3 regions of the Exiguobacterium sp. UBA7533 genome follow, and region 2 is predicted to be linked to each of the others. Evidence: a T-box and tRNA genes for the amino acid it is inferred to sense, from the RefSeq annotation. Region 2 holds a T-box; the other regions hold tRNA genes.

Region 1 (4,858 bases), on a different contig from region 2:
ATATATTTTAAATCACTATTTTTGGACATATTATCCTCGACTAATTTCGCAGCTTTTTGAAGCGCTTCAAGATCGTTCGAGAACAGGTCGACATCGACGTTGTTGTTCGACGGAGGACCACCTGTTGATAATTCAGCTACGCTGATTTTGACATTGACGTTTTCCTCTTGAGCGATGTCTTCCATCTGTGTCTCAAGTGATTTGATCGTTTTCTCAACGTTCGCGCCGTCCTTCAGGTTCAAGAAATAACTTGCTTTATTATCGAGACGTAAGCCTGTCGTAAAGTCTCGTGCTCCGACAGACGTCGTGACGTCAGCGATTGCTTGTTCTTTATCAAACATCTGTTCCATCTCAAATGAGACGTCGCTCGTTTTCTCGAGCGATGTGGCAGCCGGAAGTTCAAGCGATGCCGTTAGTGTCTTTGAGGCTTCGTTCGGAATGAACGTAAAGCCGAGACGTGGAACGATCGCTAGAGAACCGCCGAGAAGAATGAACGATACAATTAAGATCGTCGCCTTATGCGAGAGTGACTTTTCAATCAGCTTGCCATACCACCGTTGAAGAGCACCTTCTTTTTCTTCTGCTGGAACCTTCTTAAAGGCAAATTTCGCAAGAATCGGTACGATCGTGATCGCAACGAGTAGTGAAGCAAGTAATGAGAAAATAATTGTCAAAGCAAACGGTAAGAAGAACTTACCAGTGATTCCACCGACGAATCCGATTGGCAGGAAGACGACGACGGTCGTTAGCGTCGATGACGTGATTGCTTTTAGAATCTCTTTTGTCGATTGTTCGATGATCTCATCCGTCATACCGGATTCGGATTTTCGGACACGCCGGAAGATGTTCTCGATAACGACGATACTATCATCAACGACACGACCGACTGCAACGGCCATCCCGCCTAATGTCATGATGTTCAGAGAAATATCTTGCCAGTTCAAGAAGATAGCAGCAATGAGTAACGATAAAGGAATCGAGACGATGGCAATAATCGTTGCGCGAATATTTCGTAAGAACAAGAGTACAGCGAGAGAGGCAAAGAGGGCACCAAGTAATCCTTCTTTGACGAGTGTCGCGACGGATTCCTCGATATCCTTCGCTGAATCAATCCCAATCGTATAGTCGACTTGATCGTCATATTTATTAAGGATCTTCGTGACTTCATCTGCGATTTCGACCGTATTGGCATCTTGTTTTTTCGTGATTGCCATCGATAAGGAATCTTTTAAATCGTAACGTGTTTTTTCGCTTTGTTGCGAGACTGCTTCGATTTTTGCAATATCTTCTAGACGAATCGGTTCTGCAGGTTCAGACGCCTGATCTGTAGCTGCTCCACCTGTTGTACTTGGTGGTCCTTGTGTTGCACCTTGTGGTGGGCCGCCAGCAGATGAATCACCTGTTTGATTGCTACTAGCTGAACTAGTCGCACCTGCAACAGGTGTCAATTGTAGATTTTTTAGTTTATCTAGATTTTCTAGTTTTTCCTCAACGCGAATCGGTATTTTTGAATCATTTTCTGATAGCTGACCAGATGGGAACGAGACATACTTTCCGTTGATTTGTTCCTTGATGCTCGTGAGCGAAAGACCCGCTTTCGTCGCTTTCTCCTTATCGACGGTGATTTGAACGAGATCATCCTTATAGCCACCAACCGAAACGCTATTGATTCCTGGAATTTTATTAAGTTCAGGTTCGATATCTTCCTTTAGGATTTTTTCGATGTCTTTACCATCCTTGCTAAAGAAAGAGATATTATAGATTGGGAACGATCCAAAGGACAGACGATTTAATTTCGTCGTTGCTTCCTCCGGTAGATTCGCATCTTGGATTGCAGCATCAATCTGTTGTTCGACTTTATCCATATCAGTATCGAATGGGAATTCGATGTTTAAGATACCGATGCTTTCATAAGAAGAGCTTGTCAGCTTGGTAGCCCCTTCGATTCCTTTCAAGGCAGTTTCAAGCTTCGAGACGACTTGTTTATCGACATCGTCGGGCGAAGCACCAGGATAGACTGCTTCAACAGAGATTTGAGGAAATTCGATTTCTGGGAACTGATCGACTTTTAATTTCGAGAAAGAATAGACGCCTCCTAAAACTAAAAGAATGGCGATGATGAAAACAGCCACCGAATTCTTTAAACTGAATCGGGTTAAAAAGTTCATATGAACACTCCTTTCGTTTATATGTGCTTATTTACATAGTAGAGGACACTCATAGAAGCCGCAACTTTAAAACTGTTTTATTCAAAAAGATCTTTTTGAAAAAAGATAATTTTTTTTGTTAAAAAGGCTTTACACTTTTCGATATGCTGCTATAATAAAAATATACCCAGTAACAACACAGCATGATTCTGTAGCTCAGCTGGGAGAGCGCTACCTTGACAGGGTAGAGGTCGCTGGTTCGAGCCCAGTCAGAATCATACCGAAATCGTTCCTTTTCGAAGGAACGATTTTTTTTGCATTAAAAAAACTATTCCCGAAATCAATCAAGAATAGTTGGAAGGTAGAAATATTATTTTATTGGATTTCGAGATGAAGATCGCCACGCTTCGTCCAGCCTGCGACAGTCGTCAATCGATAGAAGACGAGTGTCAAGACGCCAGGTAAAACGACACCAGTCAAGAAGAAGATAAGGAACGCCTGAGGACCTTGGTTGACGAAGATATTGAGTGGCGCAATCATCGAATTTAAACCGAGTCCAGCGAGTTCATATGGTACTTTCAAAGAGAGAAGAAGCGTCGCTACAGGAGCTGAAATCATCGCTGCGAGAAACGGTGCAACGACAAGACGTGGATTTTTAACGATATTCGGGAATTGTACTTTAGGTGTGACAAAGAATGAAGCAATTAAACCACCGGGATCCGTCTGACGATATGCCATCAATGTGAAGCCAACGAATTGAGCGGAACAGCCAATGAGTGCAGCGGCACTTGCCACAGGATCAAGCTGCAAAGCAATAGCGAGTGCTGCAGACGAAGCAGGAGACATCAATAAGACACTAAAGATGAGTGCAATGACAAGAGATGTAGCAATAGGAGACGACTCGACTGAAGCGGTGATCATAGCGCTGAATTTTGTAAGGAGTGGCGTCGTTACGGCAGCAGCACCGATGCCGGTCACGCCACCAGCAAGGACAGCACTCATCGGGATGACCATCATGTCAAATTTCGTTTTTCCAGTCATGCGTTTTCCAACGTATACAGCGACCGCAGCTGCGAGTAACGCACTGATTGGCTGACCGGGTACAAGAACGAGTCCAGAAGCAGTCGATTGAAGCGCAGCACCACCAATCGTCGCTGCGATCATCGCGCTGAACAGGACAAGTGTGTTTCCTCCGAGCTGAAAGGCGATACCGGCACCGAGTGCAGGAGCAAGCAGTACTTTTGCGACGCCGCCAATCGTCAGTAGCATTTGGATATGTAAAAAATTTCCGAGCGTCTCAATCAGGAGTCCGACACCGAGTGTTACAAGAACGGCATTCGCCATTCCAGCTGATACTTTTACCATTCGATCCATCGCATATTCTTTCAACGTTGTCATCCTCTCTCTATCTATCTCTCTATCTCTATTTTTTGCCATGAAAAAAGCCTATCCATTTTTGGGATAGGCGCCACTCATTCTGTGCGGGCGCCTCATTCGATGCATCGAAAGGAGGGCCCAAAAATCATTTCCGTTTCATCATCGGAAAAGTTTTCAGTCCCTCATGCATAGAATAATCAGTCGTCCGGCTTGGTTAAATGGCTGTTGCGTCGGAATCATTCGATCGTGCCCCTCTCTGTGAATTTTTCTAAGCCTAACATGCTTCTGATCAATAATCAATATTTTCTGACAATTTATTTTTTCTCTAAATCTAATAGGAATTCACGCTATCATCGGGAAATCCTAATGTACTAACAATGGAGGCGTTTACATGAAAGTAATGATTTTTACAGATATTCACGGGAATGCTTCAGCATTGCGTGCCGTGTTGTCCTATCTCGATCAGTCTTCAGACATCGATGCTATATATTGCCTCGGTGATATCGTCGGTATCGGACCTGAACATAATGAGGTCATCGATTTGTTAAGGCAGCGACCTGATATTCAGACGATTTCAGGAAACCATGATGAATGCGTCCTTGCTTTGATTCATGGGGATGTCTATCCCGCTAGTTACCAACATGCGAAAGAGCATCACCAATGGATTGCAGATTCATTGACGCAGGAGAATCAGAGTTATTTGGAGCGTTTACCGCGTGTATTGAATGTCACCCATCAGGAACAAATGATGTATCTGACACATTATGCCTATGCCGATCAGACGAAGAAAATCGGTGAGGAGCCCTTAAAGCCAGCAGTGGATGGAACGAAAGAAAACTTACCGGTCCTTTTTTCCGGAAATGAGGCGCGAATCATTGGCTTTGGTCACCACCATCCAGCACAACAAGTTGAGACGGATCAAACGCTGTACATCAACCCTGGAGCGGTCGGGTGTCAGGAAACAGCTCTTGCCCCAGTAGCAATCCTCACTTTAGAAAAAGGACAAATACGTTCGGAGATTCTGACGATTCCATATGATGACCGACCATTTCTAAATGTACTCAATACAACAGAAATGCCGGAACGTGAATTGATGCGACGTCTCTTCTTCGGAAATAGATCATGAAAAAAACCTTCATGAATAGATCATGAAGGAAGTCGATCATGCAGACAGTTTCGTCATGATTGAGACGAGGCAGACGATAATCAGTAACAGGATACCGATATTTCGTTTCAACGAGTGGCGTGACCAGTAGAAGAATAGTGCAAGTACAGGTGCCACGAAAAAGGCAAGAACAAGACTGATCAGTGTTGCAAGAAATAAAACAAATATC
Region 2 (4,858 bases):
CAGCCGGACTTCAACCGATTCATGTCGCCCGTGAATTCACGGTGGACGGCATGATTGATCGTATCATTGAGGAGGAATCAGCATGAACACATTAGAATACGCACGTCACCGTCGTTTACGTCATACCGCATCACTCCGGTCACTCGTCCGCGAGAACCAGTTGCATAAATCGGATTTGATTTATCCGATCTTCGTTGCTGAAGGCGAAGATATTAAACGCGAAGTCAGTTCGATGCCAGGCGTCTTCAACTTATCACTCGATCATCTGACGGCTGAGATTGAAGAAGTCGTCGCACTCGGAATCGAATCCGTCATCTTATTCGGTGTCCCGCACGACCACTTAAAAGACGAGCAAGGATCAGGTGCGTTTCACGATCACGGGATCGTTCAAGAGGCAACACGTCTCGTCAAAAAAGTTGCTCCGCAGCTAACGGTCATTGCCGACACATGCTTATGTGAATATACGTCGACAGGTCACTGTGGAATCGTCGCGGACGGAACGGTCGATAATGATGCGTCATTACCGCTTCACGTCAAAACAGCCATCTCACAAGCTCAGGCGGGTGCCGATGTCATCGCTCCATCATCAATGATGGACGGATTCGTCGCAGCGATTCGTCAAGGGTTGGACGAGAACGGCTTCAGCCATATTCCGGTCATGAGCTATGGCGTTAAATATGCATCTGCTTATTACGGTCCATTCCGTGACGCGGCAAACTCGGCACCAGGAGAAGGCGACCGGAAAGGCTACCAAATGGACCCAGCAAACCGTCGCGAAGCGTTCCGAGAAGCAACAGCGGACGTCGATCAAGGAGCTGACTTCATGATCGTCAAACCTGCGCTTGCGTTCATGGACATCATTCGTGATGTGCGCGAGCGGATTGATCTACCAATCGTTGCGTATAACGTATCGGGTGAGTATGCGATGGTCAAAGCTGCAGCCCTGAACGGCTGGATCGACGAAGAACGAATCGTCCTTGAGACGATGCTTGGCTTTAAACGAGCAGGAGCTGATTTAATTATCACCTATTTCGCAAAAGACATTTGTCGTTACCTGGAGGGGTCGAAATGAGCTTAATTAACCAGAACTCAAAATCAAAAGCAGCGTTCGAGCGGGCACTCCCGCTCATGCCGGGTGGTGTCAACAGCCCAGTCCGTGCTTATAAATCAGTTGGGATGACACCAATTTTCGCAGATCATGCGAAAGGATCAAAGCTCTATGATATCGACGGAAAAGAGTATATCGATTACGTCCTGTCATGGGGACCGATGATTCTCGGTCATGCCGATCCAATCGTCACATCAGCGATTCAAGAACAAGCGACGCGTGGCTGGAGTTACGGGACACCAACAGAAATCGAATCAGCGATGGCGGAAGTCGTCATCAGTCGTGTACCGTCGGTCGAAGTCGTCCGGATGGTCAATTCGGGTACAGAAGCGACGATGGCTGCCCTTCGTCTCGCACGCGGCTATACAGGTCGGACAAAAATCTTGAAGTTCGAAGGCTGTTACCACGGTCATGGGGACTCACTCTTGATTAAAGCAGGTTCAGGTGTCGCGACACTTGGACTACCGGATTCACCAGGCGTTCCAGCGCAAATTGCGAGCATGACACTGACGGTTCCTTACAACGATTTGGATGCTGTCCGGATCGCGTTTGAAAAACACGGCGACGATATCGCTGGTGTCATCGTCGAACCGGCTGCTGGGAACATGGGCTTCGTGCCACCAGAACCAGGATTCCTTGAAGGCTTACGGGAAATCACATCAGAAAACGGTGCGTTATTGATTTTTGACGAAGTCATGACCGGTTTCCGTGTCGGATTCCACTGTGCGCAAGGACACTTCGGTGTCACGCCGGATATCACGTGTCTTGGTAAAGTCATCGGCGGCGGAATGCCAGTCGGTGCTTATGGCGGACGTCGTGACATCATGGAACAGATCGCACCACAAGGTCCAATTTATCAAGCAGGTACGTTATCTGGGAACCCACTTGCGATGGCAGCGGGTCTAGCGACACTGACGCAATTGAAACCAGAGCACTATGAAGAGTTCGACCGGAAAGCGAGCCGTCTGTCTGAAGGCTACCTGAATGCTGCGGCGAAATATAACATTCCACTGACGACGAACCGTGCGGGTGCGATGTTTGGTGTTTTCTTCACGGATGAACGTGTCACGAACTTCGAAAAAGCGAAAACATCGAACCTTGAGATGTTCCGTTCGTATTATCAAAAGATGGCGGCGCGTGGTGTCTTCTTACCACCATCACAATTCGAAGGTCTCTTCCTCTCGATTGCCCATACGGACGAAGACATCGAACAGACGATTGAAGCCGTCGAATTGACGTTCAAGGAACTCCAAGTTGAGTTCGATCGTTAAGCAGTCTTGACGATTGCTTGAACTCTCGGCTAAAATGAATAAAGAAGAAAATGGCAACAGCGATGACGGGAAGAGTAATCCTGTATTCGTACCGGCGTAGAGAACACATCCTTGGCTGAAAGATGTGACGGACGAACAGGAGGAAGGTCACCCCACGAGCTGGTATCGTGAGTCTTACGAGCGATATCCGTCCTCCACACGTTACGTGGCTCGAGGGCATCCGATGTTGGATGAACTAAGGTGGTACCGCGGAAAAAAGCAACGGCTTTCTTTCGTCCTTAGCATAGGACGAGAGAAGCCGTTTTTATTATGGACAAAAAGGGAGCGATCAGGATGCAGGAATTATCAATGCCAACGAAATATGATCCGCAGGCAACGGAAGAAAAATGGCACGACTTTTGGTTAAAGGGAGAGTACTTTAAAGCTGATCAAGATCCGGAGAAAGAGCCGTACACGATCGTCATTCCACCACCGAACGTCACAGGTAAATTACACCTTGGTCACGCTTGGGACACAACATTACAAGATATGCTGACGCGGATGAAACGGATGCAAGGGTTCGACGTCCTGTATCTACCGGGAATGGACCATGCTGGAATTGCGACGCAAGCAAAAGTCGAACAAAAACTGCGAGCAGAAGGGAAATCACGTCTTGAAATGGGTCGTGAGAAATTCCTCGAGCAATCTTGGGCATGGAAAGAAGAGTATGCGTCAACGATCCGTGCACAATGGGCAAAACTCGGTCTTGGACTCGATTACTCGCGTGAACGCTTCACGCTCGACGAAGGGTTGTCAGAAGCAGTTCAAGAAGTCTTCGTTAAACTTTACGAAAAAGGCTTGATCTATCGTGGCGAATACATCGTTAACTGGGACCCAGCGACGAAAACAGCGATCTCGGATATCGAAGTCATCTACAAGGATATCGAAGGGGCGTTTTACCACCTCAGCTATCCACTGACGGACGGTTCAGGTCATGTTGAACTAGCGACGACACGTCCTGAGACGATGCTTGGTGATACAGCGATTGCCGTGAACCCGAAGGATGAGCGTTACGCTCACCTCGTCGGAAAAACGATCACGTTACCAATTGTTGGTCGCGAGATTCCGATTGTTGCGGATGAATATGTCGACATGGAGTTCGGTACAGGTGTCGTGAAGATTACACCTGCACACGACCCGAACGACTTCGAAGTCGGTAACCGCCACGAATTACCACGTGTCCTCGTCATGAATGAAGATGGAACGATGAACGAGAATGCAGGTAAATACGAAGGCATGGATCGTTTCGAATGCCGGAAACAAATCGTTGAAGATTTAAAAGCAGAAGGTGTTCTAATCAAAATCGAACCACACTTGCACTCTGTTGGTCACTCGGAACGTTCAGATGCAATCGTCGAGCCGTATCTCTCATTACAATGGTTCGTCAAAATGGAACCACTCGCGCAAAAAGCACTCGAGGAACAACAAGGACCAGACAAGGTCAACTTCGTTCCACAACGCTTTGAAAACACATACGTACGCTGGATGGAAAATATCCGTGACTGGTGTGTTAGCCGTCAACTGTGGTGGGGACACCGGATTCCGGCTTGGTACCATAAAGAAACAGGCGAAGTATACGTTGGCAAGGAAGCACCAGCCGATCTCGAGAACTGGGAGCAAGACAACGATGTTCTCGATACATGGTTCTCTTCAGCCCTTTGGCCGTTCTCAACGATGGGTTGGCCGAATACGGACGCAGCAGATTATCAGAAATACTTCCCGACATCGACACTGGTTACGGGATACGACATCATCGCCTTCTGGGTATCACGGATGATCTTCCAATCGTATGAATTCACGGGACAACGTCCATTCCAAGACGTCTTGATCCACGGATTGATTCGTGATTCGGAAGGACGCAAAATGTCGAAATCCCTCGGAAATGGGATTGATCCGATGGATGTCATCGAGAAATACGGTGCTGATTCACTGCGTTGGTTCTTAACGACTGGATCGACACCAGGCAACGACCTCCGCTTCTACTGGGAAAAGATTGAAGCAACGTGGAACTTCTCGAACAAACTATGGAACGCAAGCCGTTTTGCCTTGATGAACATGGACGATTTAACGTTTGATCAGATTGATTTGACAGGCGAAAAATCACTCGCAGATAAGTGGATCCTGACACGTTTACAGACAACGATTGATGACGTGACACGTCTATCGGATAAATATGAGTTTGGTGAAGCAGGACGTATTCTCTATCACTTCATCTGGGAAGACTTCTGTAACTGGTATATCGAGATGGCGAAGTTGCCGCTCAATGGAGAAGACGAAACAGCGAAACAAACGACGCGTTCGGTTCTTGCCTATACACTCGACCGGATCATGCGCTTGATGCATCCATTCATGCCGTTCATCACGGAAGAAATCTGGCAACACTTACCGCATGAAGGTGAGACGATCACACGTGCCGCATGGCCGACACGCGAAGCGTCAC
Region 3 (4,858 bases), on a different contig from region 2:
AATCATAAATTTTTTTCTGAACGCTTTTCATTTCTGAAACGTACTGTCCTTTTTTGTACAATGTATCGTAATCGTGTGTTTCACCATGTAAGCCGATGTAATGTCCGGCTTTCGCAGCAGCTTTAACTTCTTTTGGAAAAACATCTACCTGTGATCCGAGATAAAAGAAAGTAGCGCGAGTATGAAGTTGATCTAATGTTCGAAGTAACTCTGATGTTAATGCGGATGGTCCGTCTTCAAAGGTTAAATAAGCGACTTTTTTGGTCACACCATTCCATTTTTCGACGCGTGCTTTCTCCATGTTGACGACAGGAACTTCGGTAATGGACTTACCGGTAGTGATTGCCTGTTGTTCAGGTGTGAAGACGTATCGATAAGCAATATACCCTCCGACTCCGAGAAAAACGAGTATAAGAAGTAAGAAAAATCGAGGGAAGAACTTTCTTTTTTTTGTCCGCGGTCGTGGACCGAGTTCGCTAGCGTGGCTTGAGGTAAATGGATCCATCGTTGTCTGTCGCTCCTTGTGTCAAAAAATATCATATACAGATAATGTAACATTTTAATTGTTTCTTTTGTAACAAATAGATGACAAAAAGATGACGGAAAATCGATTTTTCTAAAAATATCAACTTAATTAGAAATAGAGTATATAAAAACAAAAAAACAACCACTAGTTAAGTGATTGTTTTACATGTTATTAGTGTTCTGTTACAGCACATTCAACACATTCTGATTGATAGGATTCACATTGCTCGTCCATTTCTTTCCCACAATGAGCGCATGTCTTAACAGGAAGTTCACGATAAAACTCAGCAGACGCTTCTTGGTAAAGGGGTTGTTCCATGTGTTTTTCCTCCTTCAAAATAAACAAAATAGTCTTTTTTCTTGTTTTTATTGTATTAGTACAGAAGTTTAATGTCAAACATTGTTTTATAACAGATGATTTATTTGGAGTATTGGTAGAGGACAATGAAAAAGAGACATGCTACGATATCTAAGTAATCTGATAATAATAAGGGGGATTTGCACATGACACAGGCAACACTGGATACAATGCGTGTCTTAACAGAAAGACGTTCCGTTCGTCATTACGACGAAACGTTCAAACTTTCAAAACAGGAAGTGGAAGAACTATTAGAATGGACGACAGCGGCGCCGAGTGCTTGGAATCTACAACACTGGCATTTCACGGTCTTCCATTCAAAAGAAGCGAAGCAACAGCTTGCACCAATTGCATACAATCAGCCGGCCATCACTTCGGCTTCAGCAATCATTGCGATTCTAGGGGATGTTCAAGCCAATCGAAACTATAATCCGGTCTACGGTCCGGCAGTAGAAGCGGGTGGTATGACAGAAGAATTGTTCGATTCGATCAAGGCACAAGTAGAAGGCGCTTATCAAAGTGAAGCGTATGGTCGCGACGCGGCAATGTCGAATGCGAGTCTTGCTGCGATGCAATTGATGCTTGCGGCAGAAGCGCGTGGATTATCAACACTCGCAATGGGTGGATTTGATCATCAACGTTTTACGGAAACGTTTATTACCGAGTCACGGTATGTACCGGTCATGTTAATTGCTGTCGGTAAAGCGGTCGAAGATGCAAAAAAACGTCCAGCACTCCGTTTACCGATCGATCGAGTATCAACCTTCCTGTAAGTCATTCAAAATGGAGGAAGCGGGGGGCAATTCCTCCATTTTAATTTTTTTATTTTTTTTTTCGGAAAAAGACTTGTCAGCCTTTTAGTTTCTTGATATATTAATACATGTCCTAGCAAGTACATTACGTACTGCAAACATGATTCTGTAGCTCAGCTGGGAGAGCGCTACCTTGACAGGGTAGAGGTCGCTGGTTCGAGCCCAGTCAGAATCATACTGAAAGCCCGCTTCTCCTTTATAGGAAAAGCGGGCTTTTTTATTATTTCTTTATCTCATCCTCGGTGACCCATTTATGATTTTTCACCATCTCTCCACCGTCCGTTGGTTCATAGTTCACCATGTAGACAGTCGTTTCTTTTACTTCATCAATCGTCGCTTTAGCTCCATCCATACCTTTCATATGATCTGCCTTGACAGTCGTTTCATCACCAACTTGCAGTGGCTTAGTTGGAACTGGATCAAGTTCTTCCTGAATGACCCATTTGTGATCTTTCACCATCTTTCCACCAGTAGTCGGTTTATAACTGATTGCATAGACGACAGTATCATAAGCACCGGCAATCGTTGCTTTTGCTCCGTTCATTCCGTCCATATGATTCGTCGTCAAAGTGACATTACTGCCTCTCGGATAAGTCGGATCACTAGCTTTCTTTAAACCAGACGGTACCTTTCCGTCACTCGAATGCATCATATCTCCATGTGACATGTCGTGTGAGTCACTATTACTTCCATCGTCATTTGAAGCGGATCCACATGCACCGAGCCAAAGCGTAGAACTAAGAGCAAGTAAAGTTAACGTCAATGATTTTTTCATATTAAAACCCTCCTGAAGTCATTAGTCTTCTTTACTATACCCAGCGTATGTGCAAATCGTGTGCAGATGAAGTGACAGTTTCGTTTATCGGCATTGATTATGTTTTTTTTCGCTATACTAAAATGGAGAGATAAGGAGGGAAACGTCATGCGTCGTATTTCATACTCGGTCGGAGGAATCGTTCTTGCGGCATTTTTAATTTGTGGCAGTGTATTGTTCGGGACTTTATATTATCAGTTGTCTCAAATACGAACACAGGAAGTGGTGGATGGTTTGCTGAACCGAGGGAATACCCATCGTGATGTCCTGGTCGATTCCTACGACCAAACGACGATGCGTCATGTCAGTATGATGGAAGCGAACTCATCCTTTACTGTCGTGATCACCGATGCAAGAGGGAAACAACTCGAAGCATCACGTCCTTTGACGAGTGAGATGAGACGTGTATTACAACATACAGATTTTGATTATCGTCAACGAGGAAAAATCGTAACGATGCGTAACTTTTTAATGACGGACAGTCCCATCACCATTGACGAGGAACATCGTGGTCATGTCTTCATGTTCGCTTCTAAAGCAATCGTGGATCACGTACTTGATCCGTTGAAACAGCAGTTTTTCCAAGTTGGTCTGCTTGCACTTTTATTGGCAGGTGCTGCAAGCATTTGGACGACCCGAATCATTTCTCGTCCGTTGATTCAGATGGAAAAAGCGACGGCGCGTCTATTGGATGGGGGAAGTGGAGAGTTGCCAATTGATCGAAAAGACGAACTGGGACAATTGGCGCGTTCGATTCAGCAGTTAAAACAGGATCTCGATTTTTTAAATCGGGAACGATCCGAATTTTTAGCAAGCGTATCTCATGAACTACGAACACCATTGACATATATAAAGGGATATGCGGATATTCTCAAACGCCAAACATTGACACCGGATGAACAACGACGCTACATCACGATCATTCGAGAAGAAAGTCAGCAAATGAATGAATGGATTGAACAACTATTTTGGCTGGCACGAATTGATGCCAATGCTTTTATGATGGAACGAAAACCTGTCGATGTCGAAGACTTGATTCATCAAGTGATACGATTGATGCGTCTAGACATCGAACAAGAAAATATTTCTTTTGAGATAGAAGGTGAGCCATTACAAGTGATGGGTGACGCTCAGCAACTCCGTCAGATGATTGTAAATATCATTGAAAATGCACGTCGACATACGACGTCGGGAACAATCATCGTTCGTTATGGTGTCAACGCAGTAGGGGCTTTCATTCAAATCGAAGATACAGGAGAAGGGATTGCTGCAGACTCCTTACCTCATGTAACGAAACGGCTCTACCGAACGGAAACATCGCGTTCTCGAAAACATGGAGGAACTGGAATCGGACTCTCCATCGTTGAAGCAATTGCGCAGACACATGGAGCTGAATTGAACATCAAGAGTCAACTTGGACATGGAACACAAGTGACACTGCAGTGGAGGGAGAAATAAAATGCCGCATGTATTGATTGTAGATGATGAACCGAGAATGCTTGAACTGTTAAAACTGTATATTCAGCCGTATGGGTACACGTGTCAGCTTGTGGATTCTGCGCAACAAGCTCTTGAGCTCTGCTGTCAGAACGTATTTGATCTTATTTTATTAGACGTCATGATGCCAGATATGGACGGATGGACATGTTGTCGTCTCATTCGAAAACACTCTAACATCCCGATATTGATGGTTACGGCACGGAATCAGCGGGAAGACATCATTCGGACACGGGAAGTAGGGGCGAATGATTACATATCAAAGCCGATTCAAGAAGGAGAACTGATCGGACGAATGGAAGTTTTATTACAGCAGCGGCATGCTGGTCTATCCTATGACCGGGAAGGCTATCGTTGTTGTTACCTCCAACAAACGATTTCGTTAACGAAGACGGAGTTTGAATTGTTAGGTGTATTTTTAGATTCTCCACGACGTGTTTGGACGCGGAATCAGCTGACGACGATGTTATGGGGAGCGGAAGCGTCTGTAGACGAGCGGACAATCGACTCGCATATCAGACATTTAAGAGAAAAACTACGTGTTTGCGGTTTTCCAATCGAACAGCATCTGGAAACGGTTCGCGGAATCGGATACCGCTGGATACACTAGTAAGAAGGAGATTCAAACATGACGACACTCTATTTCGTACGGCACGCACATTCGACATACTCACCGGATGAACGGAGACGTCCACTTTCCGATAAAGGACAGGCAGATGCAAGACGTTTACTTGAAACGTTTCAAGAAATTCCAATCGACAGATTCTATAGTAGTCCGTATCAGCGGGCAATCGAGACGGTTGCACCGCTCGCGGAGGCACGTCGACAACCAATTATTGAGGTAGAAGAACT

The links. A T-box is a leader RNA that pairs with one kind of tRNA and senses whether it is charged. The one in region 2 lies ahead of B2U10_RS01840 (valine--tRNA ligase), so its partner is inferred to be a tRNA-Val.
Region 1: it encodes a tRNA-Val, which carries the amino acid that the T-box ahead of B2U10_RS01840 (valine--tRNA ligase) is inferred to sense. The anticodon was not compared.
Region 3: it encodes a tRNA-Val, which carries the amino acid that the T-box ahead of B2U10_RS01840 (valine--tRNA ligase) is inferred to sense. The anticodon was not compared.

Annotation. Positions count from the first base shown of each region.
Region 1 covers NZ_DLMP01000011.1:134,604-139,461, reverse strand. The annotation lists gene B2U10_RS12235 (efflux RND transporter permease subunit) at 1-2,168, opposite strand, end outside; tRNA gene B2U10_RS12230 (tRNA-Val) at 2,353-2,425, shown strand; gene B2U10_RS12225 (PTS transporter subunit IIC) at 2,523-3,545, opposite strand; gene B2U10_RS12220 (metallophosphoesterase family protein) at 3,916-4,650, shown strand; gene B2U10_RS12215 (hypothetical protein) at 4,687-4,858, opposite strand, start outside.
Region 2 covers NZ_DLMP01000001.1:359,457-364,314, reverse strand. The annotation lists gene B2U10_RS01855 (uroporphyrinogen-III synthase) at 1-86, shown strand, start outside; gene hemB (porphobilinogen synthase) at 83-1,072, shown strand; gene hemL (glutamate-1-semialdehyde 2,1-aminomutase) at 1,069-2,379, shown strand; T-box leader at 2,433-2,662, shown strand; gene B2U10_RS01840 (valine--tRNA ligase) at 2,713-4,858, shown strand, end outside.
Region 3 covers NZ_DLMP01000011.1:144,127-148,984, reverse strand. The annotation lists gene B2U10_RS12290 (polysaccharide deacetylase family protein) at 1-505, opposite strand, end outside; gene yhfH (protein YhfH) at 698-844, opposite strand; gene B2U10_RS12280 (nitroreductase family protein) at 1,030-1,656, shown strand; tRNA gene B2U10_RS12275 (tRNA-Val) at 1,798-1,870, shown strand; gene B2U10_RS12270 (YdhK family protein) at 1,916-2,470, opposite strand; gene B2U10_RS12265 (sensor histidine kinase) at 2,618-3,967, shown strand; gene B2U10_RS12260 (response regulator transcription factor) at 3,969-4,616, shown strand; gene B2U10_RS12255 (histidine phosphatase family protein) at 4,635-4,858, shown strand, end outside.